3 regions of the Arthrobacter sp. Soil_C_49 genome follow, and region 2 is predicted to be linked to each of the others. Evidence: riboswitches for the same ligand, from Rfam matches in the RefSeq annotation. Region 2 holds a riboswitch; each other region holds the start of a gene.
What was found. A riboswitch is a leader RNA that binds a small molecule or an ion and turns the genes downstream of it on or off. The one in region 2 is predicted to bind thiamine pyrophosphate.
Positions count from the first base shown of each region.

Region 1: it holds a riboswitch for thiamine pyrophosphate, as region 2 does, so the genes downstream of both, thiD (bifunctional hydroxymethylpyrimidine kinase/phosphomethylpyrimidine kinase) here and AC3A4Z_RS20675 (ECF transporter S component) in region 2, are expected to answer to the same signal.
Region 3: it holds a riboswitch for thiamine pyrophosphate, as region 2 does, so the genes downstream of both, AC3A4Z_RS05455 (FAD-dependent oxidoreductase) here and AC3A4Z_RS20675 (ECF transporter S component) in region 2, are expected to answer to the same signal.

Region 1 covers NZ_JBDGJZ010000005.1:49,629-59,136, reverse strand. The annotation lists gene AC3A4Z_RS10175 (bifunctional folylpolyglutamate synthase/dihydrofolate synthase) at 1-122, shown strand, start outside; gene AC3A4Z_RS10170 (DUF4233 domain-containing protein) at 126-593, shown strand; gene ndk (nucleoside-diphosphate kinase) at 648-1,067, shown strand; gene AC3A4Z_RS10160 (vitamin K epoxide reductase family protein) at 1,126-1,809, opposite strand; gene AC3A4Z_RS10155 (Rne/Rng family ribonuclease) at 2,263-5,679, shown strand; TPP riboswitch at 5,854-5,951, shown strand; gene thiD (bifunctional hydroxymethylpyrimidine kinase/phosphomethylpyrimidine kinase) at 5,960-7,492, shown strand; gene rplU (50S ribosomal protein L21) at 7,756-8,064, shown strand; gene rpmA (50S ribosomal protein L27) at 8,124-8,387, shown strand; gene obgE (GTPase ObgE) at 8,504-9,508, shown strand, end outside.
Region 2 covers NZ_JBDGJZ010000017.1:96,044-105,551, forward strand. The annotation lists gene AC3A4Z_RS20610 (Na+/H+ antiporter subunit A) at 1-77, shown strand, start outside; gene AC3A4Z_RS20615 (Na(+)/H(+) antiporter subunit C) at 74-595, shown strand; gene AC3A4Z_RS20620 (Na+/H+ antiporter subunit D) at 592-2,196, shown strand; gene AC3A4Z_RS20625 (Na+/H+ antiporter subunit E) at 2,193-2,738, shown strand; gene AC3A4Z_RS20630 (MrpF/PhaF family protein) at 2,735-3,013, shown strand; gene mnhG (monovalent cation/H(+) antiporter subunit G) at 3,003-3,413, shown strand; gene AC3A4Z_RS20640 (DUF4235 domain-containing protein) at 3,426-3,689, opposite strand; gene AC3A4Z_RS20645 (CDGSH iron-sulfur domain-containing protein) at 3,786-4,001, opposite strand; gene AC3A4Z_RS20650 (glycosyltransferase family 2 protein) at 3,998-5,038, opposite strand; gene AC3A4Z_RS20655 (iron-containing redox enzyme family protein) at 5,035-6,096, opposite strand; gene AC3A4Z_RS20660 (DUF4383 domain-containing protein) at 6,155-6,634, opposite strand; gene AC3A4Z_RS20665 (hypothetical protein) at 6,715-6,924, opposite strand; gene AC3A4Z_RS20670 (heme-degrading domain-containing protein) at 6,967-7,509, opposite strand; TPP riboswitch at 7,583-7,723, shown strand; gene AC3A4Z_RS20675 (ECF transporter S component) at 7,783-8,406, shown strand; gene AC3A4Z_RS20680 (ABC transporter ATP-binding protein) at 8,406-9,508, shown strand, end outside.
Region 3 covers NZ_JBDGJZ010000002.1:440,636-450,143, forward strand. The annotation lists gene AC3A4Z_RS05440 (DEAD/DEAH box helicase) at 1-236, opposite strand, end outside; gene AC3A4Z_RS05445 (RNB domain-containing ribonuclease) at 526-2,013, opposite strand; gene thiE (thiamine phosphate synthase) at 2,131-2,868, opposite strand; TPP riboswitch at 2,896-3,014, shown strand; gene AC3A4Z_RS05455 (FAD-dependent oxidoreductase) at 3,007-4,347, shown strand; gene thiS (sulfur carrier protein ThiS) at 4,376-4,612, shown strand; gene AC3A4Z_RS05465 (thiazole synthase) at 4,616-5,425, shown strand; gene AC3A4Z_RS05470 (4a-hydroxytetrahydrobiopterin dehydratase) at 5,481-5,819, shown strand; gene AC3A4Z_RS05475 (hypothetical protein) at 5,876-6,178, opposite strand; gene AC3A4Z_RS05480 (DUF3107 domain-containing protein) at 6,220-6,444, opposite strand; gene AC3A4Z_RS05485 (TetR/AcrR family transcriptional regulator) at 6,496-7,161, opposite strand; gene moeB (molybdopterin-synthase adenylyltransferase MoeB) at 7,246-8,445, shown strand; gene AC3A4Z_RS05495 (glutamyl-tRNA reductase) at 8,764-9,508, opposite strand, start outside.

The DNA.
Region 1 (9,508 bases), on a different contig from region 2:
CCCTGGAATGGGCCGTGGAACGCGCGGAAGCCAACGATGACCTGTCCGGCGCCGTGTTGGTGACCGGTTCCATCACGCTGGTGGCTGAAGCCCGGATCCTGCTCGGAAAGACGGAGGCGTAGGCCGTGGCCAAACTGACCAAGGCCCAGCGTGAGTGGCGGCCGGGGATGCCCAAGAAGCGCCGCTCCACGAAGGTTATGTTCGCGTCCACCGTGCTGCTGCTGGAAGCATTCGTGATGTTCTTCGCCACCCTGGCGGTGTTTGGACTGCGCCGCGGGGAATTTCCCCCGGCCCTGATCCTGGGCGTGGGCATCACCCTGAGCGTGGTGATGATCGTGGCTTGCGCCTTCCTCAGCAAGCCCTGGGGCGTCGGCCTGGGCTGGATCCTGCAGCTCGTCCTGATCCTCACCGGCATCTTCGAGCCGGCCATGTTCCTGGTAGGAGCACTGTTCGCCCTTGCCTGGTGGTACGGAATCCGCACAGGCATCCGGCTGGACCGGGAAGCCGGCCAGCGTGCCCGCGAACAGGCCGAATGGGAAGCAACCCATCCGGACCAGGCCGCCGGGCCGGACCAGCAGCCCCAGTCCACCTGACGCCGGTCCCCGTAGACTTGTCCCCGAAACCCATACCAACGCATTGGAGCAGTTGTGACTATTGAGCGCACCCTCGTCCTGATTAAGCCCGACGGCGTCGCCCGCAACCTGACCGGCGCCATCCTGGCCCGGATCGAAGCCAAGGGCTACACCCTGGCGGAGCTGAAGAAGGTGGACGCCACCCGCGAACTGCTCGAACAGCACTACGAGGAGCACGTGGGCAAGCCCTTCTACGAGCCCCTGGTGGAATTTATGCTCAGCGGCCCGGTAGTGGCAGCCATCTTTGAGGGCCACCGCGTCATTGAGGGTTTCCGCTCCCTCGCCGGCACCACCGACCCCACCACCGCAGCCCCCGGCACCATCCGTGGCGACTTCGGCCGCGACTGGGGCGTGAAGGTCCAGCAGAACCTGGTGCACGGCTCCGATTCCACGGACTCCGCCGAGCGTGAAATCAAGATCTGGTTCCAGGGCTGACAGCCCGCAGCGCAAACAAAAGCCCCCGTTTCGTGAAACGGGGGCTTTTGCGTGTGGCTTAGAACCCGGAGGTTCCCGCGAAGACCTGGATGAAGGCGAAGAAGATGGTGGCGATGACGGCCACGTAGAGCAGCGCGGTGATGATCCAGCCGGAGTCGCCCAGGACCCGGGCTGCGTTCGCGGGCACCGGGATCACCCCGGCGGTGATGTTCCGGATGGTCACCCAGACAAAGAGCGGAATCATGGCGGCCCACACGATCATGCAGAACGGGCACAGTACGTGGATGTCATAGAGGGCCTGGGACCACAGCCACACCACGAAAGCGAAGCCAAGGGTGACGCCTGCCTGGAGCCCCAGCCAGTACCAGCGGGCGAACGTTGCCCCGGCGAGCAGGGCCATGCCTACCGTGATGATGATGGCGAAAGCGACGATGCCGATGAACATGTTGGGGAAGCCAAACAGGGAACTCTGCCATGTCTGCATCACCTGGCCGCAGGAGATCCACGGGTTTACGTCGCACACGGTGACGTGGTTGGGGTCCTTCAGGACCTCGAGTTTTTCCAGGACAAGGGTTCCGGAGGCGAGCCAGCCGATGATCCCCGTGATCACCAGCAGCCAGCCGAAGGGCCGGTTCCGGGTCATGGGCGGAACAGTTCCCGCTGTCCGGGCAGCGGGGCCGCTGTCCTGGGCCAGGCTCCGTTCCGGCGCAGGGGTACCGCTGAGGGGGGAGATGCTGGGCATGGCTGTGGCGTCCTTTTCATCCGGTGCTCCTTGCCCTGATTGTAACGCCGGAGGCTGGAAGGGCCTTCCAGGCGCCGGGCCCGGGCCGACGGCGCACGCCCGGCTTCCGCAGCGATTTACTCCGGGTGTGAGAGAATGAACGTGGCTGGAAGCCGAACCACATTCGGACTCCGGTCCGGTGGTTTGTTCCCAAGACCGCCAATGATGAGCAGGGCAGGCATCGGTTCCACCGAGGCGGTCTCCCGCGACTCCATTGGGCGGCACCTGGTTGTGGCATGTAGAACAACGGGTTTTTAGAACATCCTGCCGGCCCCCACGGGCTGCCGCACCCCACTGCCGGTGCGAACCTGGGGGTATCCACTTGACTTCTGTCAATGCCTGCGGGTTTTGACAATATGTGCCCCAATGGGTGCCGGATGTGGCGGTACGTCAGGGGCAGGAGTGTTGCCACATATGGATAATGAACAAGTTCCAGCCGTTAACGAGGACGCACCGGCCACGGAGGCCGCAGAGGCCGAGGCCCCGCCCAAGAAAGCCACCAGGACCCGGCGGAAAGCGGCACCCAAAGCCGATGACGCCCTGATCCCGGTCCCTGATGCCGGAGAAGCCGACGCTCCCGAGGCCAAGGCGCCTGTCCGCCGGTCGCGCTCCCGCAAGAAGACGGACGTCGCTGAGCCGCTTCCGGCCTTTGCCGGGGAAGCGGCCCCTGACACCGCCGAACTCCCGGCCGAGGCCGCCGCACTGCCAGCAGCAGTGGAAGCCGCGGAGGCTGAGCCCGAAGCAAAGCCGGTCCGCCGCCGCCGCGTGGCCACCCGCAAGACCTCTGCGCCCGCTGGTGCCGAGGCCGTGCCCGCAGCGGCGGCCGAATCCGCAGTTGAGGAACCCATAACTGGAGGGTCCGCGGCGGAAACCGCGCCGGCCGCCTCCCCAGCCGCAGAACCGGTGGCCGCCGCGTCCGTACCGTCCGCCGTCGAGGCCGGTGCGGTTACGGAAGAGGAGGCTCCAGCAGAAGGAGCCGCGGTAGTAGAAGCCCCAGCCGTAGAAACCGCAGAAGCACCAGTACAGGCGTCCGCAGAGGCTTCCCCGGAAGCAGCATCGAAGGACCAGGCGCCCGCAGCGCCGGCCAGCCCCTTTGGCTCCCTGTTCCTGGAGCCGACTTCCCCCACCTCCGTGCTCTTCCAGGCTCCGGACCTGAGCACCGTGGTGCGCCCCGTACCTGCCGCCGCCGAGGAAGCAGGCGAGAGCGAAGCCGAAGATGATGAGAGCGATGACGCCAACAACCGCCGCAGGCGCCGGGGCCGCGGCCGCCGCAACCGCGGCCGTCCGGGCGAGGGTGAAGACGCCGAGCTTGAAGGCAGTGAAGGGGCCGACGCCGATGCCTCCGATGAGGCCGACGAGGAGACTGCAGGGCAGCCGGAGGAAGGTGTCACCTCCCGTCGTCGCCGTCGCCGCCGCCGCGGTGACCAGGACCTCGAGCTGACCGGCGGCGGGGAAGACGATCCGCCCAACACCGTCACCCGCGTCCGCGCGCCGCGCGCCGTCAGCGAAGCGCCGGTCAGCAACCGGGTCACCAGCGTCAAGGGTTCCACCCGCCTGGAGGCAAAGAAGCAGCGCCGGCGCGAGTCCCGCGATACCGGCCGCCGCCGCACTGTTATCACCGAAGCCGAGTTCCTGGCCCGCCGCGAATCCGTGGACCGGCAGATGATCGTCCGCCAGCGCGATGACAGAATCCAGATCGCCGTCCTCGAAGACGGCGTCCTGGCCGAGCACTTTGTGTCCAAGACGCAGCAGGACTCCCTGATCGGCAACGTCTACCTGGGCAAGGTCCAGAACGTGCTGCCGTCCATGGAAGCTGCTTTCGTGGACATCGGACGCGGCCGCAACGCCGTCCTGTACGCAGGCGAGGTCAACTGGGAAGCCGTTAACCTCGAGGGCAAGCAGCGCCGCATCGAAAACGCGCTGAAGTCCGGCGATACGGTCCTGGTCCAGGTGACCAAGGACCCCGTGGGCCACAAGGGCGCCCGCCTGACCAGCCAGATCTCACTGCCCGGCCGCTACCTGGTGTACGTACCCGGCGGCTCCATGACCGGCATTTCCCGCAAGCTGCCCGACGTCGAACGCAACCGCCTCAAGCGCATCCTGAAGGACCGCCTTCCCGAGCACGCCGGCGTTATTGTCCGCACCGCTGCCGAGGGCGCGTCCGAGGAAGAGCTGACGCACGACATCAACCGGCTGCGCGCCCAGTGGGAGGGCATCGAGAGCCAGTCGAAATCCACCAAGATCCTTGCCCCGGAGCTGCTCTACGGCGAACCGGACCTCACCATCAAGGTGGTCCGCGACGTCTTCAATGAGGACTTCTCCAAGCTCATCGTCTCCGGCGAGGAAGCCTGGGACACCATCGAGGCATACGTCACCTATGTTGCTCCGGACCTGGTGGGCCGCCTCGAGAAGTGGACCAAGGACCAGGACATCTTCGCGGCCTGGCGCATTGACGAGCAGATCCACAAAGCGCTGGAGCGTAAGGTCTTCCTGCCCTCGGGCGGTTCGCTCGTGATCGACCGCACCGAAGCCATGACCGTGGTGGACGTCAACACCGGCAAATTCACCGGCAGCGGCGGCAACCTCGAAGAGACGGTGACCAAAAACAACCTCGAGGCTGCCGAGGAAGTGGTCCGCCAGCTCCGGCTGCGCGATATCGGCGGCATCATCGTCATCGACTTCATTGACATGGTCCTCGAATCCAACCGCGACCTGGTGCTGCGCCGGCTCGTGGAATGCCTGGGACGCGACCGCACCAAGCACCAGGTTGCCGAGGTCACTTCGCTTGGCCTGGTCCAGATGACCCGCAAGCGGATGGGCACCGGCCTGCTCGAAGTGTTCGGCGAGCAGTGTGAAGCCTGCGCAGGCCGCGGCGTGGTCACCCACGACGACCCCGTGGAGCACCGGCGCGCCAACATCGTGGCCGCCGAGCACCACGTCCAGCGTGCGGACAGCCGGCCGGAAGCGCGCAACGAAGGCCACCGCCCTGACAGCCTGCGCCCGGACAACAACCAGCCCGGTGCCCGCCCGGACCGCAAGCGGCGGCGGGGCCGCGGCGGCCAGCAGCCCGAAGCAGCGCCGGCTGCTGCCGTGCAGATCCACACCGTGCACCCGGACCCCTCGGATGCGGAACGTCACGCCAAGGCTGAAGCCACCAGGCTGGCCCTGGCCAACATCGCCGCTGCTGCGCACGCGGCGCACCTGCATGACGACGAGGTGGCCGCAGCCAAGCAGGCGGCCGGAGAGCAGCCTGCCGCCCCTGCAGCTGAAAAGCGCGACGCCGATGCCCGGCCGGCGGCCGTGCTGACCTTCGGCGGCGAGAAGGTCGTGCTGCCGTTTGTGGAGCACGCGGAGGAGCAGCAGCCGCGGCCGGCACTGACCCTGGACCGGCTCGCCGAGGCGTTCGCCCATCTCGGCCAGCCCGCAACGGAACCCGAAACGGCGCCGGACGCGGAAGGACAGCAGGCGCAGGCGGAACCTGAGCAGGCGCCCCAGGCGGAGCCCGCGGCGCCGGTGCAGCAGTCAACGGCTGCCCCGCAGCGCGCTGCGGCCCCCGAGAAGGACTACAGCGACCACACCCTGGAGCAGACGCGGCAGCGCCGGCCCCGGCGCCACCGCAGCGCCAGCCGTGCGCAGGGTGCTGCCAACGAAACCGCCGTGCAGCAACACGAGGACGTTGCGGCAGCCAGCACGGGCCACTCCCATGAGGCCAAAGCTCCCGAGCAGGCAGGCACCGGCAGCACGGGTGCCGAACAGCCGGCAGCCAAGGCAGCCGAGACAGCCGAGGCGCCCATCATCCTCGGTGTAGGGGTTCCGGCCTCGGAGCTCTAAGAGGTCAAGGAACGCTGACGATAACCGGGAATGCCCGGCCGGCCACCAAGAGTGGCCGGCCGGGCATTCCTGTACCTGCTCCCGAACCGTATCCAGGGGCGGGGGCATGGCTGGCCGCGGGGCCGGTCGCAAAGTGTCACCTTCTGCCTGCGGCCGCCAAAAAAGCTAGGCTGGGGAACCGACACGGGGTGCCGCGCAGAGAGCCGGCTGAGATCCACACCCGTTGAACCTGTCCGGCTAGCACCGGCGAAGGGATGTCCTCTTGTCTGCGACTCTTGCAATGCCCACTGCCACCCCGGCAACCGCGCCCGCAACGTTCACTGCCTCGACCCCGCCAGGCCGTCCCGTACCCCGGGTGCTGTCCATTGCGGGCTCCGACCCATCCGGCGGCGCCGGGATCCAGGCCGACCTCAAAAGCATCGCTGCACTCGGCGGCTACGGGATGGCCGCTATCACGGCCCTCACTGCCCAGAACACCCAGGGCGTCCGGTCCGTCCACGTGCTGCCGGCCGATTTCCTGGCCGCGCAGCTGGACGCCATCAGTGATGACATCGCCATCGATGCCGTCAAGATCGGAATGCTCGGCAGCGCCGAGGTGATCGAGACGGTAGGGGACTGGCTCCGCAAGGTGCGTCCCGCCGTCGTGGTCTTGGACCCGGTGATAGTTGCCACCAGCGGTGACCGGCTGCTGCAGGAGTCCGCCGAAGCCGCCCTGCGCGTGCTCCTGCCGCTGGCCCACCTCGTCACCCCCAACCTCGTTGAGCTCGCCAGGCTGGTGGGCGGCGACGTCCAGGAGGACTGGGCAGGAGCACTCGAGCAGGGACGCGCCCTCTCCGCAGCTACCGGCGCCACCGTGCTGGTCAAAGGGGGCCACCTGGACAGTCACGAGTGCCCCGATGCCCTGGTAAACACTGCCGGCCTGCTGTCCGGGGAAGTGGTGGTGTTGCCGGGGCAGCGCGTGGCTACCCGGAACAGCCACGGCACCGGATGTTCGCTGTCCTCCGCGATGGCCACTGCCCAGGCGCGGCTGGGGGACTGGGAAGCATCCCTGCGCGAAGTCAAGCCCTGGCTGGCAGGCGCACTGGAGGCATCCGCCACGCTGGAGGTGGGAACCGGCAACGGCCCGGTGCACCACTTCCACCACCTGCAGCGGCTCCAGCCCGAAGGCAGCTTCGCCGCCCAACTCTGGAGTGAGGCCCAGCCGGACCTGGAGGACATCTACGCCCTGGACTTCATCCGTGACCTGGCTTCAGGCAGCCTGCAGGAGAAAGAGTTTGCGTACTACCTTGCGCAGGACGCCATCTACCTCAACGGCTATTCCCGCGTGCTCGCCAGGGCGAGTGCCCTGGCGCCGACCGAGGCCGAACAGCTCTTCTGGGCCGGATCAGCGAGCCAATGCCTGGAGGTCGAGTCGGAACTGCACCGCTCCTGGCTAAGCACCCGCACCATCCAGCCCCAACTCGGCCCGGTCACAAAGTCCTATGTCGACCACCTGACCGCAGCATCGGCGTCGGGCAGCTATGCCGTCCTGGCGGCCGCCGTCCTGCCCTGCTTCTGGCTCTACGCGGAGGTGGGCGCAACATTGCACGCCCGGTTCCTCGCCGCCGGCGAACCCGCCGGGCACCCGTACGCGGCCTGGCTGCGGACCTACGCCGATGAAGACTTCGCCGCTGCCACGCGCAGGGCCATTGCCATCGTGGATGAGGCCGGGCGCACAGCCTCCGCCGCGGACAGGGAGGCCATGATTACCGCGTTCAAGCAGTCCTGCCGGCTGGAAGTGGACTTCTTCGACGCGCCGCGCCTGCACTCCTGAGCGGATGCCGGCGGGCGGACCGGTACTATTGTGGGGCAGGGTGCGGACGCCGGACCTGGACTGTGGTACCTATCACAGCAACCCGCCGGGAACCAGCCTCATTTGCGGCCGAGGACAAAATTAGCGTAATCTAGATCTTCGGTGCTTACGCCAACACTTGGGTTACGACCCCACGGCGTTGAGGCACAGCGAGAAACCAGGCTTTTGATAGTCGGTTCCGCACGCAAATTTAGTTATAAACGTCGAGAGAAGTGAGTTCCCAAGTGGTGTACGCGATTGTCCGCGCAGGCGGCCGCCAAGAGAAGGTTTCCGTTGGAGACTTCGTTACCCTGAACCGCGTCGCCGGTGGGGCTGGCAGCACCATTCAGCTGCCCGCGCTGCTCCTGGTTGATGGTGACAAGATCACCACTGCCGCTGCTGACCTGGCCAAGGTAACTGTTACAGCTGAGATCCTGAACGACCTCCGTGGTCCGAAGATTGTGATCCAGAAGTTCAAGAACAAGACCGGTTACAAGAAGCGCCAGGGTCACCGCCAGGAACTGACCAAGGTCAAGATCACTGGTATCCAGTAACCTTCGTTACTGTTCAGGTTTTTCAGCAGATCCCCAGAATTTAGAGGCAGGCATTTCAGATGGCACATAAAAAGGGCGCGAGCTCCACTCGCAACGGTCGTGATTCCAACGCTCAGTACCTCGGCGTAAAGCGCTTCGGCGGCCAGGTTGTTTCCGCTGGCGAGATCATCGTCCGCCAGCGCGGCACCCACTTCCACCCGGGCGCCGGCGTTGGCCGTGGCGGCGACGACACCCTGTTCGCACTGACCCCGGGAGCCGTTGAATTCGGCACCCGCCGCGGTCGTCGCGTCGTCAACATCGTTGCTGCTGCAGCTGCAGAGTAACAAACAGTTCTGAAGCGGTGGAGCGGGCCTGAGGGTCCGCTCCACTGTTCTTTTAACCGCATTACAATCTTCTTGGCGCCCCGCGGCGTCCAGGAAACAGCACTGAGGAGATCCACGTGGCCAGCTTTGTAGACCGGGTAGTACTGCACGTATCCGGCGGTAACGGCGGCAACGGATGCGTCTCCGTCCACCGTGAAAAGTTCAAGCCGCTGGGCGGTCCCGACGGCGGCGACGGCGGCAACGGCGGCGACGTCATCCTCCGCGTGGACCACCAGACCACCACACTCCTCGACTACCACCACGCACCGCACCGGCATGCCAGCAACGGCGGCCCGGGCATGGGCGACTGGCGCGGCGGAAAGAACGGCGAGACCCTCATCCTCCCCGTCCCGGATGGCACCGTGGTCAAGTCCAAGGACGGCACCGTACTGGCGGACCTCGTGGGCGAAGGCACCGAGTTCGTGGCGGCAGCAGGCGGCATCGGCGGCCTGGGCAATGCTGCCCTCTCCTCCCAGAAGCGACGGGCGCCCGGCTTCGCGCTGCTTGGCATCGAAGGCGAATCCCGGGACGTCATCCTCGAGCTGAAGTCCATCGCCGACATCGCTCTCGTTGGCTTCCCATCGGCCGGCAAATCCAGCCTGATCGCTGCCATGTCCGCCGCCCGCCCCAAGATTGCCGATTACCCCTTCACCACGCTGGTCCCCAACCTCGGTGTTGTACAGGCCGGTGAAGTCCGTTTCACCATTGCCGACGTTCCCGGCCTCATCGAAGGCGCCAGCGAGGGCAGGGGACTGGGCCACCACTTCCTGCGCCACGTAGAGCGCTGCGCTGCCCTGGTCCACGTCCTGGACTGCGGCACGCTCGAATCTGAACGCGATCCGCTCTCCGACCTGGCCATCATCGAGGCCGAACTGGAAAAGTACGCCGTGGACATGAGCTACGCCGGGCAGGACGGCGAGGTTGTTCCGCTCAACCACCGTCCCCGCCTGGTGGCGCTGAACAAGGTGGACCTGCCGGACGGCAAGGACATGGCCGACTTTGTGCGTCCCGAACTTGAATCCCGCGGCTACCAGGTGTTTGAGGTATCGGCCACCAGCCACGAGGGCCTCCGCCAGCTCGGC
Region 2 (9,508 bases):
TGCCCGCCAGCGACGTGGCCGACGACGGGGAGCCGGAAGGCTTCCGGGCCCAGACCACCTCAAGGGGCCAAGCATGAGCGTAAACCTGACCCTCCTGATCGTGATGGGTGCCCTGTACGCCTGCGGCATCTACCTCATCCTCGAACGCAGCCTGACGCGCGTGCTGCTGGGGCTGATGCTCCTCGCCAACGCCACCAACCTGCTGATCCTGGCCACCGGCGGCTACGCCGGGCTGGCACCCCTGTATTCAAAGGAGACGGCTGCGGCGGATTACAACGATCCCCTTCCACAGGCGCTGATCCTGACGTCCATTGTCATCTCCTTTGCCGTGACGGCCTTTATGCTCGGCATCATTTACCGCACCTGGGTCCTGGCCCGCCAGGATGAGATCCAGGACGATTTGGAAGACCTCCGCGTGGCGGTAACGCCGAGCTTCGACGCCGAGGATGACGCCGAGATCCCGGCCGAAACGTCCGAATTCCCGGCAGCGACGGTCATGGCAGGCGGCCGCGAGATGTCCGCCGAACACGCAGCCGCAGAAGAAAAACCCGGCTCCACGAATGTGGCCGCTGGCCCGGAAGGAGGCGGAAAGTGAACATCGCAAGCTTTGCCCCGCTCGCCGTCATACTTCCCATCCTGGGCGCCGCCCTGACCTTCCTGCTGATCCGGCATTCACGCGCCCAGCGTGCCGTGAGCATTGGCCTGCTGTCCCTCACCCTGCTGCTCGAATGCCTCCTGCTGGCCTCGGTGTGGGACGGCGGCACGGCCGCGGTCACTATCGGCGGCTGGCTGCCGCCGTGGGGCATCGTGATGGTGGTGGACCAGTTCTCCTCGCTGATGCTGGTGGTGTCGTCCGCCGTGAGCCTCGCCGTGCTGGTCTACGCCACGGGGCAGGGCATGGCCGACGGCGACCACGACGCGCCGGTGTCGATCTTCCACCCCACGTACCTGATCCTGGTGGCCGGAGTCTCCAACGCGTTCCTCTCGGGGGACCTCTTCAACCTGTACGTGGGCTTCGAGATCCTGCTGACGGCAAGCTACGTGCTGATGACGCTGGGCGGGACTGGGCCGCGGATCCGCGCGGGCGTGACCTACGTGGTGGTGTCCGTGGTGTCCTCGGTGCTGTTCCTGATTGCGATTGCCATGGTCTACGGGGCCACCGGCACCGTGAACATGGCGGACCTCGCCATCAAGCTCGGCGAGCTGGACCAGGGCACCAAAACCCTCCTGCACGTGATGCTGCTGGTGGCGTTCGGCATCAAGGCGGCAGTTTTCCCGCTGTCCTTCTGGCTGCCTGACTCCTATCCCACGGCGCCGGCTCCGGTCACCGCAGTGTTCGCGGGCCTGCTGACCAAAGTAGGCGTTTATGCGATGGTGCGCACCGAGACCCTGCTCTTCCCCGGGGACACGCTCAACACGCCCCTGATGGTGGCCGCGCTGCTGACCATGGTGGTGGGAATCCTGGGTGCGCTGGCGCAGAACGATATTAAACGTCTGCTCTCGTTCACCCTGGTCAGCCATATCGGCTACATGGTGTTCGGCCTGGCCATGTCCTCCACCGCCGGGCTGGGAGCGGCCGTCTTCTACGTGGCCCACCACATCACCATCCAGACCAGCCTGTTCCTGGTGACCGGCCTGATCGAACGCCGCGGCGGCAGTTCCTCCGTGGACCGGTTGGGCGGCCTGGCCAAACTGTCGCCCCTGCTGGCGCTGCTCTTCTTTGTCCCCGCCATGAACTTGGCCGGCATCCCGCCGTTTTCCGGATTCCTGGGGAAAGTGGGGCTCATGCAGGCCGGCATCGAGCTGGGCACGCCGCTTGCTTATGCCCTGGTGATCGGCGGCGTGGTCACCAGCCTCCTGACGCTGCTGGCCATCGCCAGGGTCTGGAACCGCGCTTTCTGGCGCAGGCCCACGGACGCCGAGCACCCGGACCCCGTGCTCCTGGCAACGCCGGGGGCACGGATTGCCGGGCCGGGCGCCAAGCTCAACACAGTGACGCTCCTGCCGCGCACCATGGTGGGTTCCACGCTGGGACTGGTGGTTCTCGGCGTCGCCCTGACGGTCTTCGCAGGCCCGCTGTTTGCGGTGTCTGACCAGGCTGCGCACGACATGCTCGACAGGTCCTCCTACATCCAGGCAGTCCTGGGCGAGGACACCGTAGTGCCCATGATCCTGACGGCAGGAGGAGGAAAATGAGCCGCCGCCGGATTTCGCTGCGCCAGGAACTACCGCTCCTGGTCTGGCTGGTGATCGTCTGGGGCGCCCTGTGGCAGGACTTCAGCCCGGGGAACCTCCTGTTCGGCGCCTTGCTGGCCGTGGCGGTGGCCAGGCTGTTCTACCTCCCGCCGGTTGAGCTCAGCGGCCGCTTCAACATCCTTTATGCCGTGCCCTTCGCCTTGATGTTCCTGGCGAAGGTGGCGGTGGCCAGTGCCCAGGTCCTGTACCTGGCGGTGATACGCGGACCCCAGGTCAAGAACGCGTTGGTTGCGGTGACGCTGCGAAGCCACCAGGATCTGCTGGTGACCGCTACCGGCCATGTCATATCCCTGATTCCGGGCTCGCTGGTGGTGGAGGTGGACCGGTCAACCTCCACCCTGTACCTGCACGTGCTGAACATCCATTCCGTTGAGGACGTGGAGAACTTCCGCCAGGAGGTCCGGTCCATCGAAGCCGGGCTGATCCGGATCATGGGCACCCGGGAAGAGCTTGAAACCGTACGATCGGAGGCAGCCGCATGATGCAGACCGTCCTGGTCCTTACGGCCGTTATCCTCTCACTCGCCGCCGGTGGCGCGATCATCAGGATCGCCCGCGGCCCGTCCCTGCTGGACCGGGTGCTGGCCGCAGACGTCCTGCTCGCCATCCTGGGCGGGGCCTTGTGTGTGGACATGGCCGTGAACCGTCACCTGAACAACCTGATGCTGGTGGTAGCCATCTCCATCATCGGGTTCATCGGATCCGTCACTGTTGCCCGGTTCGTGGCAGACCGAAGGGAGCAGCCGGATGAGTCCTGACGCTACTGGCCTGGATTTCTGGATCGACCTGTTCTCCGCCGTGTTTATGGTGGTGGGCGCGGTGATGTCGCTGGGCGCCGCGATAGGCCTGCTCCGGTTCCCGGATCTTCTGAGCCGCATGCACGCGGCCACCAAACCGCAGGTGCTGGGGCTGTTCCTGCTGCTGGCCGCGATCGGGCTGCAGATGCGCACCTGGTGGGTGTGGCCGGTGCTGGTCGTGGCGTGGATCTTCCAGCTGCTCACAGTGCCGGTGTCCGCGCACATGGTGGGCCGGGCCGGCTACCGCACCAAGCACCTGCACCGTGAATTGCTGACGGCGGACGAGCTGGAGGCGGTAGTGCAGAAAGCCGCCGCCAAAACAGCCCGTGAGGACGGTTCCGGCGGCGGCCAGGTGAACTAAGAACCCAGGGCTTTAGACGATGTCCTGGCTCTTGGCGAACCGGGTGATGGCGCGCTGGGTGCCGCGGTTGGCCAGGACCTGGATGATGGTGCTGACCGATGCCGAGATCAGCGCGAACGTCAGCGCGGACTGCAGGCTGGTGGGGATGTCCTCGTCCTTGCCGGTGGGCGGCTTCCGGCCGGTGGTCTTTTCCCAGATGGTGTTGACCAGCTTGGTCCCGACGAAGCCGGCGCCAAGGCTTACGCCGGTACCGAGCAGCTTGATGAAGAGGTTCATTCTTTGTACTCCTTGCGGGCGGAAAACGGGCTGTACCCAGCCTAACCGCCCATTCTGCGGCTACGGCACAGCGACGGCGGCCGGCTGGCGGGCGCTTCAGCTGGCGGGCGGTTCCGTGCGGAACTTGATCATTTTGTGGGTGCCGTCGCAGTAGGGCTTGATGGCGGACGCGCCGCAGCGGCACAGCGCCACTGTCTGGCGCTGCCGGGGGACCGGGGCTCCGGAGGGGGTCACGATCTCGAAGTCGCCCCGGACAATCAGCGGGCCGTCGGGGCACACCACGATCGAGCTTTCGGCGGGTTCCTGGTTCATGGCTGCTCCTTGAGTGCGTGGTCGGTTTTCAAATGATGGTGGATGCCGAGCTTGCCGTGGTGCCGGCGCCGAAGTTCGGCTTCCGAGTGGGCTGCGGTCTTGAGCCGTGCCCCGGCATAGGGGACGCCACCGCCCAACCGGAATGCCAGGGCGATCCAGACACAGACCGCCCGCTCCAGGCTCCACAGAGGGGCGTACCAGACAGCCCGGAAGGGGAAGACCCCGGCCCCTGAGTGGCGCTGTCGTCCGATCCAGGCCAGGAGGACCGGCACGGCCGCCAGCGCCAGGAGAGCGGCCCGTCGGCGGGAAGCGGGCAGGCAGCAAGCACAGGCAATCATCGGCAGCAGGCCAAGCTCTGCGGCGAGGCGCCGGGGCTCGGCGAAGTCATCGTACGCCTGGCGCGTGCGTTGCTTGAAGAAGTGCTGGAGCTTGGGCGGGCGCCGCGCCACAAACAGGCCAGGCGCGATCTCCTCCCGGCCGCCGGCTGCCTTGAGGGTCCGGATCAGCTCAAGGTTTTCGAAGAGCACCGGATCGTAGCCGCCGGTGGCCAGCAGGGCACTCCGGCGGACGGCCAGGGTGCCGGGGAAATCCGCCGACCATGCCCGGTTGATCAGGGTCCGCGACGTATCCCAGCAGGCGTGCCACGGCAGCGGATCAAAGTAGTTCTGCGGCCGCACAATGTCCGCCGAACTGAGGTGATGGACGACGGCGGCAAGCGACCCACGGGTGTAGCGCACGTCGTCGTCGGCCATCACCAGCAGCTCCGCCCTGGCGGCCTGCACGCCCGTCATCACTCCGGCCACCTTGCCGTTGCCGCCGGCGGCCGGCCCGGGCCGGATGTGGCGCACGGCGGGCGGAAAGGCAGCCCGGTGGCGTTCGAACAGCGCCCGGTCGGAACCGTCCACCACGGTCACTGGGATCCACGCGAGAAGACCGCCAAGATAGGCAGACAGATCCTGTAGCTCCGGATCCAGGTCCTCGGTCCAGCGCAGCGGCAGGATGTACTCCGCGGATTGCCCCGTGGGCGGGGTACTCATGCGGCGGCCGGCATTGCCGCCCTCAGCGACGTCACTCCTTTTTCCCAGCTGGCCATCAGGTGCGTGGAAAGCCGGCCGTCAATCGCCATGACGGCGGTGGCCCCGAACAGTACGTCCCCGAGCAGTCCAGGCTCCGCCTCCACCAGGCCGCCTGCCAGGTCGCGCCCGGCGATCTGCTCGTGGACCGCGTCGGCTTCCACATGCTCGTCGAAGTAGTGGGTCACTTCGGCGTCGAAACCGTGCCGCCGGAAGCCGCTGCCGTACAGCCGGTTGGGCTGGGAGGAGGTCATCTCATAGATGGCGAGGTGCCCTGTAATGGCACCCCGGAGCCGGCGGTTCAGGCCGAAGAGCGACATCATGTTCACGGCCGCGAGGGAGACGGCGGGAACAGCGTCCACGTAGGCGCCGTAGTGGTCGTCCATGCCCAGGCCCCGCATGGTGCGGGAGAAAAGAACGCTGTGCATGCGTTCGGGGCGTCCGCCGCCGTATTCGTCGGCCTGGATTTCCACGAGGGCAGCCTTGGCCCTGCCGGTGAGGCGGGGGATGGCCCAGGTGTGCGGGTCCGCCTCCTTGAGCTGGTACATGGACTTGTGGATCAGGAATTCCTTGAGCTGGTCCAGCGTCGCCTTCTTGGCCACAAAACGGGAGACGCTGGGCCCGGTATCGGTGGCAGCGAGGCCGAACAGGATGTCCGCCACGGCATCGCTGGTCAGCTCCCCGGCAGGCGGAACATTGATCTCGCCGGCGGCGGAAGCCGCGGCAGCCCGGAGCTCCGCCTCAAACGGCCGCTCCATCAGGCGGCGGACCTGGATCAGTCCCGGTTCCCACTCCCACTCGTCGCTCACGCCCTCCAGCCCGGAATAGTGCAGTTCGTAGAGGCAGAAGAGGGCCGCCTGGACGTCGTCGTCGCCGATGATGTCCGAGGACACCGCCATGTGGGGTGTGACCAGCGAGTGCAGTTCATCCACGGCTGCGACTGCTTCGTCGGTGCCTGGTTCGTGCTTCAGGGCGCTGAACAGCGTGCTGCTGATGGGGCCTCGGGACTCCGGGATTTTCATGATGCTCCTTTGGGCGGGCGGCATTGCTGCGTCTTCGACAGCGGGCTTTGGTGGGCGTTCATGCATCCGTGTCCCTGTCCGGGTCACGGGACGGGCTGCCGGGGACGGTCCTGGGGGACAGCAGAATGGCAAGGGCGATCATGGCCAGGCCCAGGACCAGGTGCAGCCAGTTGTCCGCATTGTTTTCCGGGAGGAAGTTTGCCGGCAGGTCATCGGCGATCAACAGGCCATAGAGCCAAAGGAACAGATAGGCGACGCCCCCGTAGATGAGGAAATTCCGCCCCTGCCGGTGCGTCCTGGCCATCACCAGGCCGGCGATTCCGAACAGGGCGTGGACGGCATTGTGCAGGACGGACACCTGGAAGATTCCGAACAGCTCGGCTTCGGAGCCAGGGCCGGCAAAGCGGAGGGAACCGTAGTTGGCGGTGATGCCCGGAATGAATCCCAGGATTCCAAGCAGCAGGAAGACGGTGCCGCTGGCAAGGGTGGCCTTCTGCAGGCCCGTCCTCGCTTCGGTGGCGCGGGTGCTGACCGCCATAACCTGTACTCCTCTAAAGCCGGGAACAACATAGTAAGCATGATTACTAATAAAAGCTAAGTACGCTTCCTACCCGGCGTTCACGCCTCCGGGCTGTTCCAGGTATAGGGGTTGGTGTGGGTCCCGCCGTGCCGGCCCTGCTCATATCCCTGCTGCCAGGCTTTCCCGACGGCGGCCACTAGTTCGGCGAGCAGGGGATAGTAGGGGTGGTCCGGACCAATGTAGATCATCTCGTCTTCGGCTTTATCCACCGCCGCCCGCACCTGGTTTTCGTCGCCAGGACCGTTCATGGCACCCTCCTTGCCCCGACATTGTCCAGCTCAGAGAAGGCGTCAGTCGGCGCCCATCGAGCCGAGGACTTCGCGGAGGGCCTGGACCACCATGTTGTGGTCCTGCACCTGGGGAAGCCCCGAAACAGTCACGGTGGCCACCGCGCCCACCCCTGTGACGTAGACCGGGAAGGAACCCCCGTGCGCCGCGTACGTGGTCTGGTCGAACCAGCCCTGGTCCTCGATCCTGCCGCCGCGAAGCCGTCCGCGCAGCCCCACCAGCAGGGACGGGACCTCGTACCGGGCGGCGGTGCGCTGCTTGGCCCGGATCCAGAACTCGTTGTCCGGAGTGGCGCCCGGCAGGGCCACATGGAACAGGACCTGGTCACCCTTGGTGATGTCGATGGCGATGGGGAGCTGGTCCTCCTTGCCCAGTTCCACCAGCAGCAGCCCCAGGTTCAATGCGTCGTCCATCGAAAACCGGGGAAACTGGAGCTCCCGGATTTCGCCCTCAATCCGCGCGATGAGCGCCTGCAGGGAGCCCTCCGGCTGGGTGGCATCAGAATCGGGATCGAACTCAGTCATATCCGGCGCATTGGCAGTCATGGCCCACAATCTACCCCTCCTCCGGTGTAAACTGGACCACGCCCAGCAGGGCTATTTATCTACCCACAGAATCAATTAACGACAGGGGAGCGCCGCCGTCGGGCATCACTGGCAATGCCAGGATCCGCAGGTGGGCGCTGAGAGTGCGGACAGCCGCAGACCCTCGAACCTGATCCGGTTAGTACCGGCGCAAGGGAGTCGAGTTCTCGAAGTCCGGCAACGGCAGTCAGTGCCCTTGCCGCACTTTCCCCTCCTGTTCCTCAGGAGGATCGCATGGCAACAACAGCAGTAAAGAAGACCACCAGCAAGTCCTGGCGCGTCGTGGACATCGTAGTGGCGGCCCTGATCGCCATCGCCGGCGGCGTTATCTTCTGGGCCTGGTCCCAGGGAGCCGCGGCAGTCTCAGCCCCCATGAACGCCGTCTACCCGCCCCTGACCGGCCTGATCGCCGGCGGCTGGATGATCCCGGCGGTGCTGGGCATGCTCATCATCCGCAAGCCGGGCGCGGCGCTGTTCTGCGAAACCGTGGCCGCCACCGGCGAGCTGCTGATGGGCTCGCAGTACGGCGCCTCCGTGCTCTTTTCCGGCTTTGTCCAGGGCCTGGGCGCAGAAATCATCTTCGCCATCTTCGTGTACCGGAAGTTCAACCTGCCGGTGTCGCTGCTTGCCGGTGCCGGCGCCGGGCTGTTCTGCGGCCTGAACGACTCCTTCGCCCCGTGGGGCTGGAACATCGCCTACTCCGGCGGCGACAAACTGGCGTACATCATCTTCACAGCCGTCTCCGGCGCCATCATCGCCGGTACCCTGTCCTGGATCGCCACGCGCGGCCTGGCGAAGACCGGTGTCCTCAGCTCGTTCGCCTCGCGCAAGGCAGCAACGGAGCCCGCCTTCTCCTGATGAGCGCTCCCTCCCATCACGGCGTGCCGGTTGCGGTGCGTCCGGCGGCCGTCAGCGCCCGCGGTTGGGGCTGGCGGCATGCCGGACGTGCCAAGCCTGCGGTCCGTGCCCTTGACCTGGACATCCAGCCGGGGGAGCGGGTGCTCCTCCTCGGTCCGTCCGGGGCGGGCAAGTCCACCCTTCTCCATGCCTTGGCGGGCGTCCTGGGCGATGTTAACGACGACGGCGAGGCCTCCGAATCCGACGAGTCCGGTTCGCTGCTGGTTGACGGAGCCTACCCCCGTGAGCAGCGCGGCCGCGCCGGCCTGATGCAGCAGGACCCGGAGACGCAGGTGGTCCTCTCCCGGGTGGGTGACGACGTTGCCTTCGGCGCCGAGAACCTCGCCGTGCCCCGCGACGACATCTGGACCCGCGTGCACGAGGCGCTGGACGACGTCGGCCTGTCCCACCTGCCGCTGGACCATCCGACGTCGGCCCTGTCCGGCGGGCAGAAACAGCGGCTGGCGCTCGCCGGCATCCTTGCGATGCGGCCCGGGCTGATCCTCCTTGACGAACCGACAGCCAACCTTGACCCCGCGGGGGTGCTTGAGGTCCGCGACGCTGTGGCGCGCTGCCTGGACAAGACCGGGGCGACCCTGGTGGTGGTGGAGCACCGGGTGTCCGTGTGGAAGGACCTGGTGGACCGGATTGTGGTGCTGCAGCCCGGTTCGTCCACCGACCCCGCCGTGCTCCTGGACGGGCCGCCGGACCGCGTGCTCACCGAGGCCCGGAGCATGCTGATAGCGGCCGGAGTATGGGTTCCCGGTTACGTCCCGGAGACCCGGCAGCGTGCGGCCGTCCCGGCTTCGGGGACCGGCGATCTGCTGCTTGCCGCCGAGCAGCTGGCGGTCTCACGAGAACGTGCCCGCCGTAAGGGATTCCGAAAGCTGCCGCCGTTGCCGGTGCAGCAGGATATCAGCGCGCAGGTCCGCGCCGGGCAGGCGCTCGCCATCACGGGTCCCAACGGGGCAGGAAAATCGACTTTTGCCCTGACTCTTGCCGGTCTTTTGGAGCCCGTGGCCGGCAAGGTCTCCGCCACCCTGGCGCTTGGCCGGGGCGCCGG
Region 3 (9,508 bases), on a different contig from region 2:
CCGATGATGTCGTGGCCGGACAGGGCCACGGGCAGGGTCATGGCCTGGATGGGGAAGGGGTGCGTGATCCCGGCGTCGGCCAGGGATTCGACGATGTCTGCGCGCACGTTGTAGTCCGCGAAGGATTTTTCCGCGATCTCGTGCGGCTTCTCGTCCGAGATGATGGTCTCTTCCGGCTCGATGGTTTCGGTGCCGGACTCGTCGGTCAGAAGCTGGTGGGTATGCAATTCACTCACTGGGGAGTTTCCTTATTCATTTGGGCAATGGCGCTGCCTGCTCAACGGGCCTGCCGTGAGGCTGTTCCGGAGCACGCTCGGGCGCACAAGCAATTCCAGTGGAAGCCGATCGCGGGCTATCTAAATGCTGGCACTGGTGACCAGCGGGTAAATCTCAAGATCGCGTAGGGGCGGGCTTGTTGGTTTCAAATCAAGGAAATCAACGACCGGGCATCCATTTCTACTCCTTCAGTCTAGCTGCAGGGAGCTGAAATACCGGCTTTGGGCCTTCAACACCGCCCCGGTGCTGCTATTGCACCAGCTCGAAATGGACTTCCCGCGTTGCGATATTGGACGAGACCAAGCGCACCCGGACCTTGGTTCCGGGCTCCAGTTCGCCGGCGCAGCGGGCTGTCACCGCGGGGTCCGCGATCTGGATGGTGCCCGTACCGCCGTTCCCGTTGCCGTTGCCGTTCTTGCCGTTCCCGTTCTTACCGTTGTCCTTTTGCGGCTTCGACCCGGAAATGACGATCGCGTTGAACTCCTGGCCCACGTGGTTGACCAGCAGGGCCGCCTCCACGGTGTCCAGGGCCATTTTCTCCATCCGCGACGCGAGCTGGTCGGACCCGGCCATGATGTCGGGCAACGTTGGCAGGGCTTCGCGCGCCCAGCCGGGAACCTTGCCGCCATTGCTCAAGGCCTCGCAGATCACCAGGACAAAGCGGTCCACCAGGCGGCGCAAGGGGGCAGTGGTGTGCGCATAGGCTGCGCCGATGGCCGACTGGATGGCATCTTCGGGCACGGATCCATCAAAGGCCGTGTAGGAGGCACCGCGGAACAGCATGCCGGCGGAGTGCATGATGGCCAGCTGTCGGGGATCGGTGGGGTCCAGGCTCCGCAGGTACTCGCCGTAGCTGACTTCGCCGTCCCAGGGCTTGCCCAGGGCTTCGGTCTGCAGCCGGAAATGGTTCAGGGAGCGTTCATCGGGCGAGGGCATGGTGCGCAGGATGCCTACCTTCCCTGTCAGCATGAGGCGGGCGGCTGCCATCCCGGTCATCAGCGAGATCTGCGCGTTCCAGTCCTCCACGGGAAGCTGGGGAGCGGCAGCGATCCGGTAGCCGCCGTCGGGCAGTTGGACGATCTCCTGGTCTGGCATGTTCAGGCTGGCGCCGCCGCGGGCCCGCTCCAGCTCCACACGCTTGAGCCCCACCTCTTTGAGGAGCTGCAGCACCGGCGGGGCCGTTCCGGCGTCGAGTTCGGCCTGCGTGCCCTTGTAACTGAGCTTGGCCCGGCTGCGGATACGCGCCCGCCTGACAGCGACGGAGGTGACCTCGGCGGCGTTGTCCAGGCGGAAATCCCAGACAAATGCGGAACAGTCCTGGTCCGGAAGAAGGCTGCCGGCCTGCTCGCTGATGATTTCCGGATGCAGCGGGATCCGCCCGTCGGGGGCGTAGAACGTCTGCCCGCGACGGCGTGTTTCCGCATCCAATGGTCCGCCCGGGCTAACAAATGCGGGCACGTCGGCGATGGCGTAGAGCACGTGGTACCCGTCGCCGTCGCGCTCGATGAACAGTGCCTGGTCCAGGTCGGTGGAGGACGCGGGATCAATGGTAACGAACTCGACGGCGGTCAGGTCGTAGGCAGGCAGCTGCAGGGATTCCACGGCTGCTTTGGCATCAGCCACGGCATCGTCAGGGTAGGCGCCGGGCAGCTCCAGTTCGGTCCGCAGCGCACTGAGCGCCGCCTCGAGCGCGTTATTGTGCTCGTGGACGTTGGGAGCCAGCCGATGGTGTGACACGAAAATCAGCCTAACTCGAATTCCGGCGATAATGCAGGCACCCGGGCCGGGAAGGGCGCGGGGTAAAAGCACGGTTACGAGCGTCAGCGGGCCGGACCGCCGGCGGCCGGGGCAGCCTCAGGAACCGGGCGCATCCAAGGCCGCGAGGAGCGATGCGGCGGCGGCCGCAGGATCGTCGGCCTCCGTGATGGCCCGGACCACCACAATGCGCCGGGCGCCCGCCTCCACCACCTGCTCCACGTTGCTGTGGTCGATGCCGCCAATGGCAAACCAGGGGACACCGCCGTCGGCCTGTCCTTTCTGCCCCGCAGGGCCCGCAGCCGCGGCGGCGTACTTCACCAGCTCAAGTCCGACCGCGGCCCGCCCCGGTTTGGTGGGTGTGGCCCACACCGGACCCACGCAGAAGTAGTCCAACCCCGCGGGCCCGGCAGCAGCCGCGAGGGCGGCGTCCACCTGCTCTGGTGCATGGCTGGACAGTCCGATGGCCGCATTGCCGTTGAGCAGGGTGCGCGCGGTGGCCAGGGGGAGGTCCTTCTGGCCGATATGGAACACCGGCGCGCCGGACAGCACGGCGATATCGGCCCTGTCGTTGACGGCCCACAGCCGGCCGTGCCGCTCCGCGGTTTCCTTCAGCACAGCCAGGAGCTCCAGCTCCTCCGCGGCCTCGATGGTCTTGTCCCGGAGCTGGATGATGTCCACGCCACCGGCAAACGCGGCGTCCACGAACTGCCCGAAATCGCCGCGGTCCTTGCGGGCATCCGTGCAGAGGTACAGGTGCGCTGAGTTGAGGCCATTGCTGATTTTGGTGGTGCTGAGGACATCGGTGCCGGCGGCAGGAGTGTGGGACACATTCATGGGGGCAAGCCTAGTTCCTCTACACTTGCCTCGTACTGCGGGAGCCCGCGGCAGCTGTCATAAAGCGCCGGGCTGAGAGGGCGTCAGAGCCGACCGCTTGACCTGATCCGGCTAGTACCGGCGTAGGGAAGGAGACACATGCGCGCACCGTCGACCCCGGCCCCACCGCATAAACCGTCCATACCTTCGGGCATCATCCGGGCTGACGTCGCCGTGATCGGCGGCGGAGTGATCGGCCACGGCATCGCCTGGGAGGCGCAACGCTCGGGGCGCTCCGTGGTGCTCATCGACGACGCCCCGGGTACCGGCGCCAGCTGGGCCGCCGCCGGAATGCTCGCGCCCGTCAGCGAACTGCACTACCAGGAAGAAGAGCTCCTCGAGCTGATGCTGGACGCCTCGGCCCGGTGGCCCGCTTTTGTGGCCGGCCTCCGCGCAGCATCCGGTGCCGATCCTGGATACATCACGACGCCGACCCTCGCCGTGGGTGCCGACGCCGCCGACCGCCGCGCGCTGATGGACCTGCGCGCGGTGCAGCAGGCGAACGGACTCACCGTGGAACCGCTCACCGTCCGCGAAGCCCGCCGGCGGGAGCCACTGCTCAGCCCGGCCATCGCCTGTGCGCTGGACACCCCGGCCGATCACCAGGTGGATCCGCGGCTGCTGGTGGACTGCCTGCGGCGCGCGCTCGCCGGCCACGGCGTGGGAAGAACCAGGGGCGAAGGTGCCCGCAGCGGGTCCCGGCAGGATCACGCAGGAGTAGCCGGCGCCGTCGACGGTTACTCGGTGCCGGACAAAGCGGCAGCGCTGCTGTGGCAGGACGGCGCTGTTGCCGGCGTCCGGTTGGCCGGCGGCGGAACCGTCCAGGCCGCAGAGACCGTAGTGGCGAACGGGCTGCACGCGGCGGAACTGGGGTTCCTCCCGGAGGGCCTGCAGCTTCCGCTGCGGCCTGTTTACGGGGACATCCTGCGGCTCGCCGTGCCCCGGCATCTGCAACCGCTGGTGACCTCCACCGTCCGCGGACTGGTGCGCGGGGTCCCGGTGTATATCGTTCCCCGCCGGGACGGGACGGTGGTGATCGGGGCAACGCAGCGCGAAGACGCGCCCTCTACCCCCGGCGCCGTTTCCGCCGGTGGCGTCTACCAGCTGCTCCGCGACGCGCAGGTGCTGCTTCCCGCCGTCGCCGAACTCGAGCTGCTCGAATGCACCGCCCGGGCCCGGCCCGGAACGCCGGACAATGCGCCGCTGCTGGGCCGGGTGCCCGCAACGGAAGGCGCGGGCCAGTCCGGCGGACACCTTCCCGGGCTCATCATCGCTACCGGGTTCTTCAGGCACGGCGTCCACCTGACGCCGGCCGCCGCCGCCATCTGCCGGGACCTCCTGGACGGCCGCGAAGATCCCCGCTGGGCGCCCTTTAGCCCCGCCCGATTCAACGAAACTCCTGCCCCAGCCGCAACCACCCCTACCCAACCGGCCGCCTGAGCCACCTACCGCCCACAAAGGAAACAGCATGAACATCACCTTGAACGGAACCCGGCACCCCGTGCCGGACGGTGCTTCCATCGCGCAGCTCGTCAGCCAGGTCACAGGAAGGCCCCTCGGGGCTGACGGCCAGGCCACCGACGGGCAGAAGCTCGGCGTGGCCGTGGCACACAACGCGCAGGTAGTGCCGCGGAGCCAGTGGTTTGCCACCGCGCTCGCGGACGGCGACGAGGTTGAACTCGTCACGGCTGTGCAGGGAGGCTGACCCATGAGCGAAACCATCACCGCTGCGTCCTCCTCCGCGCTCCAGGACCCGCTGGTCATCGACGGCGTGGAACTGTCCTCCCGGCTGATTATGGGCACCGGCGGCGCACCCAGCCTGGACGGCCTCGGCGCAGCACTCCTCGCTTCCGGCACCAGCCTGACCACGGTGGCCATGCGCCGCTACTCGACGGCGGAAACAGGCACGCTGTTCCAGCTGCTGCTGGACCATGGCATCCGGGTGCTGCCCAACACCGCCGGCTGCTTCACTGCCCGGGACGCCGTGCTGACGGCAGAACTGGCCCGTGAGGCGCTGGAAACGGACTGGGTGAAGCTGGAAGTCATCGCCGACGAACAGACCCTCCTGCCGGACGCCGTCGAACTGGTGGACGCCACCGAGCAGCTCGTCAACAGGGGCTTCAAGGTGTTCGCCTACACCAACGACGATCCTGTCCTGGCCCTCCGGCTCGAAAACCTCGGGGCCACGGCCGTGATGCCGCTCGGATCACCCATCGGCACCGGCCTGGGCATCCTGAATCCGCACAACATTGAACTGATTGTGTCCCGGGCCTCGGTTCCTGTGGTGCTGGACGCAGGCATCGGGACCGCCTCGGACGCGGCCCTCGCCATGGAGCTGGGCTGCGACGCCGTCCTGCTGGCCACTGCGGTGACCCGTGCCCAGAATCCTGCGGTGATGGGGGAGGCCTTCAAACACGCGGTGATCGCCGGTAGGCTGGCGAAGACGGCCGGCAGGATACCGCGCCGCGAACATGCACTGGCGTCGTCGGCCATGGAAGGCCGGGCCGAGTTCCTGTAGCCTCTCCGGCGCACGGCGGCAGCCGGGGCATGCGCACCGCAACTGAGGAGCAGCCATGTCCAGCAAGGACGTTCTTTCCCCCGAACGGCTCGAGGACGCCCTGGCCGTCCTGCCCCACTGGCGCTACCGCAAGGGGGCCCTGGTGACGGTGTACAAGATGCCGACGTCGGCTGCCGCGTTGGAGCTGATTGCCGCCGTCGGGCGCCTTGCCGAGGAACAGAACCACCACCCCGACCTGGACTGGCGGTACAACAGGGTGTTCCTCCGCTACACCTCGCATGACGCCGGGGGAGAGGTCACCGCCCGCGATGTGGGGGCGGCAGAGGCAGTGAGTGAGGCCGCGGCCGCGGTCCATGCCGTTGCCGAGCCGGGCAAACACCCTGCCGCCCTTTAACCGGACGTGACCACTGCCCCCGGGAGGGTAGTGGTCACGTCCGATGGTTCTCTTGGTTAGAGCTTCAAAGCCGCGGTGAGCCGTTCCAGATCCTTCTTGGCACGGGTGCGGCCCAGGTAGATGACTGCCGCCACCGCCGCCGCGGAGCCGAGGACCATGGGCAGGATCCACGGCATCCAGGTCAGCCCCGGACGGTACCCGAAACCTGCGGCCATCAGGATGACCCAGCTCAACGCTCCCACACCCACGGCGACGCCGGCCGGGACGCCAACTCCGTATTTGGTATGGCGTTTGTCGTTTGCCCAGACGATGAAACCTGCGGCTGCTGTCACCAGCACCACGATGGTCAACGAAAGCATGGCTCTCCTCGGAAATAACCGCCCTGTCCGGACGGCAGCGGCTAGAACTGGCCGAAACCTACGCGGCGCTGTTCTTCGGCGCCGATTTCGACGTATGCCAGGGCCTTGCCGGGAACAATGATCAGGCGTCCCTTGTCATCCTTCAGGCGCAGGTCACCGCCGTTGCTGATGGCCTCCTCGACGACCTTGGCCACGGAGTCTGCGTCCTCGTTCGACTCCAGCACAATTTCGCGGCCAACGTTCTGAACGCCGATCTTTACTTCCACAGGGGGCCTCCCAGCCAGTTAACGTTTCTCGGGTTATGTCTTATTTGTAGTCTAGGACTCTTTGGGGAAGCGAGAGATTCCGCGCCAAGCTAAACGGTAAATGAGATCGCTGGCCACATCGAGGTCCAGGTTGCCGTCCGTTTCGAGCCAGTACCGCGCGCTCACCTGGGCCATGCCGGCAAGTCCGCGGCCCAGCAGTTCCGCTTCCAGGTGCGGGAGTTTGGTGTCCTCTGCGATGACTCGGGCAATGGCATCCGCAAACGTCCGGTTGAATGTCTCCAGGCGTGAGCTGACATCGGGATCATTGATGAGGTCTGACTCGAAGACCAGCCGGTGGGCCTGGTCGTCATTGGCGATGAACTGGAAATAGGCGCGCATGACGGCCTGCACGCGCTCATCGTTGTCCGTGGTGGAGTTCAGCGCCCCCAGCATCAGCTCGGTGAGGGAGGCCAGGTGGCTTTCCAGCAGGGCCAGGTACAGCTCCCGCTTTGAGGGGAAGTGCTGGTAAAGAACGGGCTTGCTGACGTGGGCGGTCTCTGCGATCTCGTCCATGGCCGCGCCGTGGTACCCGTTAGCCACAAAAACTTCCTGCGCTGCGGAAAGGAGTTGTGCCCGTCTCTCGTCCCTGGGAAGCCGGGCGGACCGTTGCCCGGCGGGGCGCGGGGCGGTTTGCGGTTCGGCTGCGGACGGGCGGCCGGCCCGTGCTTCATGGACCACAGTTGTCCTTCTTTCGCTTGCAGTTACCCCCACTCTACTTCGGGGTAATATGACCGGGCGGTATCCCGGGGCATACATTGAAGTATGGCTTCGACATCCACCGCAAATGTTTCAGCAGTTTCACTGGCTCCGCTGGTTGAACCGGCAGGTGAGCTCACTGCCGCAGAAGTGGAACGCTACTCGCGCCACCTCATCATTCCCGAGATCGGCGCGCTGGGACAGCGGCGGCTCAAAAATGCAAAGGTGCTGGTGATCGGCGCCGGCGGGCTGGGTTCGCCTGCGTTGCTTTACCTCGCCGCCGCCGGCGTGGGAACGCTGGGCATCATCGACGACGACGCCGTTGACCTCAGCAACCTGCAGCGCCAGGTCATCCACGGCGTCGCGGATGTGGGCCGGCCGAAGATCGAATCGGCACGGGACGCCATTGCCGCGCTCAACCCCTTAGTGGACGTCCGGCTGCACAACATCCGGCTGGATGCGTCCAACGCCCTGGAGCTGTTCGCCGGCTATGACCTCATCCTGGACGGCGCGGACAATTTCGCCACCCGCTACCTGGTGAACGACGCCGCAGCCATCCTGGGCAAGCCCTACGTCTGGGGCTCCATCTTCCGCTTCGACGGCCAGGTGAGCGTCTTCTGGGAGAAGCATGGCCCTACGTACCGCGACCTCTACCCTGAGGCGCCGCCCGCCGGTTCTGTGCCTTCCTGCGGTGAGGGCGGTGTGTTCGGCATGCTCTGCGCCGCCGTGGGATCGCTGATGGTGACCGAGGCAGTCAAGCTGATCACCGGCGTCGGACGTTCACTGCTGGGCCGTGTGGCGCTGTTTGACGCCTTGGGGGGAAGCTGGCGGGAGATCCGTGTTTCCAAGGACCCTGCGGCGGCGCCCATCACGGAGCTCACGGACTACGACGCGTTCTGCGGCATTACCCCCGAGGCCCCCTCGGACACGGAACACACCGTCACGCCAACCCAGCTGGCCACCATGCTCGCGTCCCGGAAGGCCGGGCTGAAGGACTTTGAGCTGGTGGATGTCCGGGAATCCGGGGAGTACGACATTGTCCGGATCGACGGCGCCAGGCTGATTCCGCAGGGGCGGATCCTGGCCGGTGAGGCATGGAGTGAGCTTCCGCAGGACAAAGAGATCGTGTTCCTTTGCAAGGCGGGCACCCGTTCATCAAACGTGCTGGCCGCGGCGCAGCGGGCAGGATACCAGCGGGTCAGCCATCTCGACGGCGGAATCCTCGCCTGGGTGCGCGACGTGGAACCCGACAAGCCGGTCTACTAATCCAAACCAGCAACGCTCTCTCACTTAAAGCGCTTTTTTGAAGGACGCTCTCTCACTTAAAGCGCTGTTTCCGAAGGACGCTCTCTCACTTAACGCGCTTTTTTGAAGGACGCTCTCTCACTTAACGGGCTTTTTTGAAGGACGCTCTCTCACTTTCTTGAAGAAAGCGAGCGAGCGTTGGGGGAAAAGACGCATTGAGTGAGAGAGCGTTGCCGGAAAGGGCGCGTTAAGTGAGAGAGGGTTGCCGGAAAGGGCGCATTAAGTGAGAGAGCGTTGGGGGAAAAGACGCGTTAAGTGAGAGAGCGTTGCCGGGGGCGGTCAGGCTGTTTCGCGGTCGCTGTCGCTGCGGTCCACCGGGCACTCGGCCTGGGGGACAGCGCGGGCTGCCGGTTGCTCCACGGTGATGCCGTAGAGAGCCTCCAGGGCCGCCACGTACTCGTCCTGCTGGCCGTTCGCCGCCAGTTCGCGGGCGCGGACGGTGGGAACGTGCAGCAGTTGCTTGACCATGCGGCGGAGCGCGAACTCCACTTCCTCGGCGGCGGCGGTGCAGCCGTGCCGGGCCCGGACCTTTTTCATCTCGGCGTCCAGCACGCTCATGGTATGCCGGCGCAGGGCAACAATCGCCGAGTCCACGGACCGGGCCTCCCGCTCCTGCTCGAAGGCCTTCGCAGCGCCGCTGACGATGCCGCTTGCCTGTGTCAGGGATTCGGCCTGTTCCTGCGGTGCGGCAAGGCGCACGGACTCCAGGGTCAGCAGCTCAACGCCGTCCAGCTCTCCGACGCCGGGGTCAAAGTCGTGGGTGAGCGCCAGGTCGATGGCGATCAGCGGCTGGGGCGAGTCCGCGCGGACCAGGGCCAGTTCGTCGGCCTCCACCCGGGTGTCTGAGCCGCTGCAGCCGATCATCACGTCTGCGGCAGCGACGGCCGGCCGGAGAGACTCGGCGTCCAGGGCCGTGCCGCCGCGGGTTGCCACGAAGCCTTCGGCACGGCCGGAGGAGGAGAAAACGGAGATGTCCGTGCAGCCCCGTTCACGCAGCAGCGCCATGGTGGCGCCCGCGTAGGCG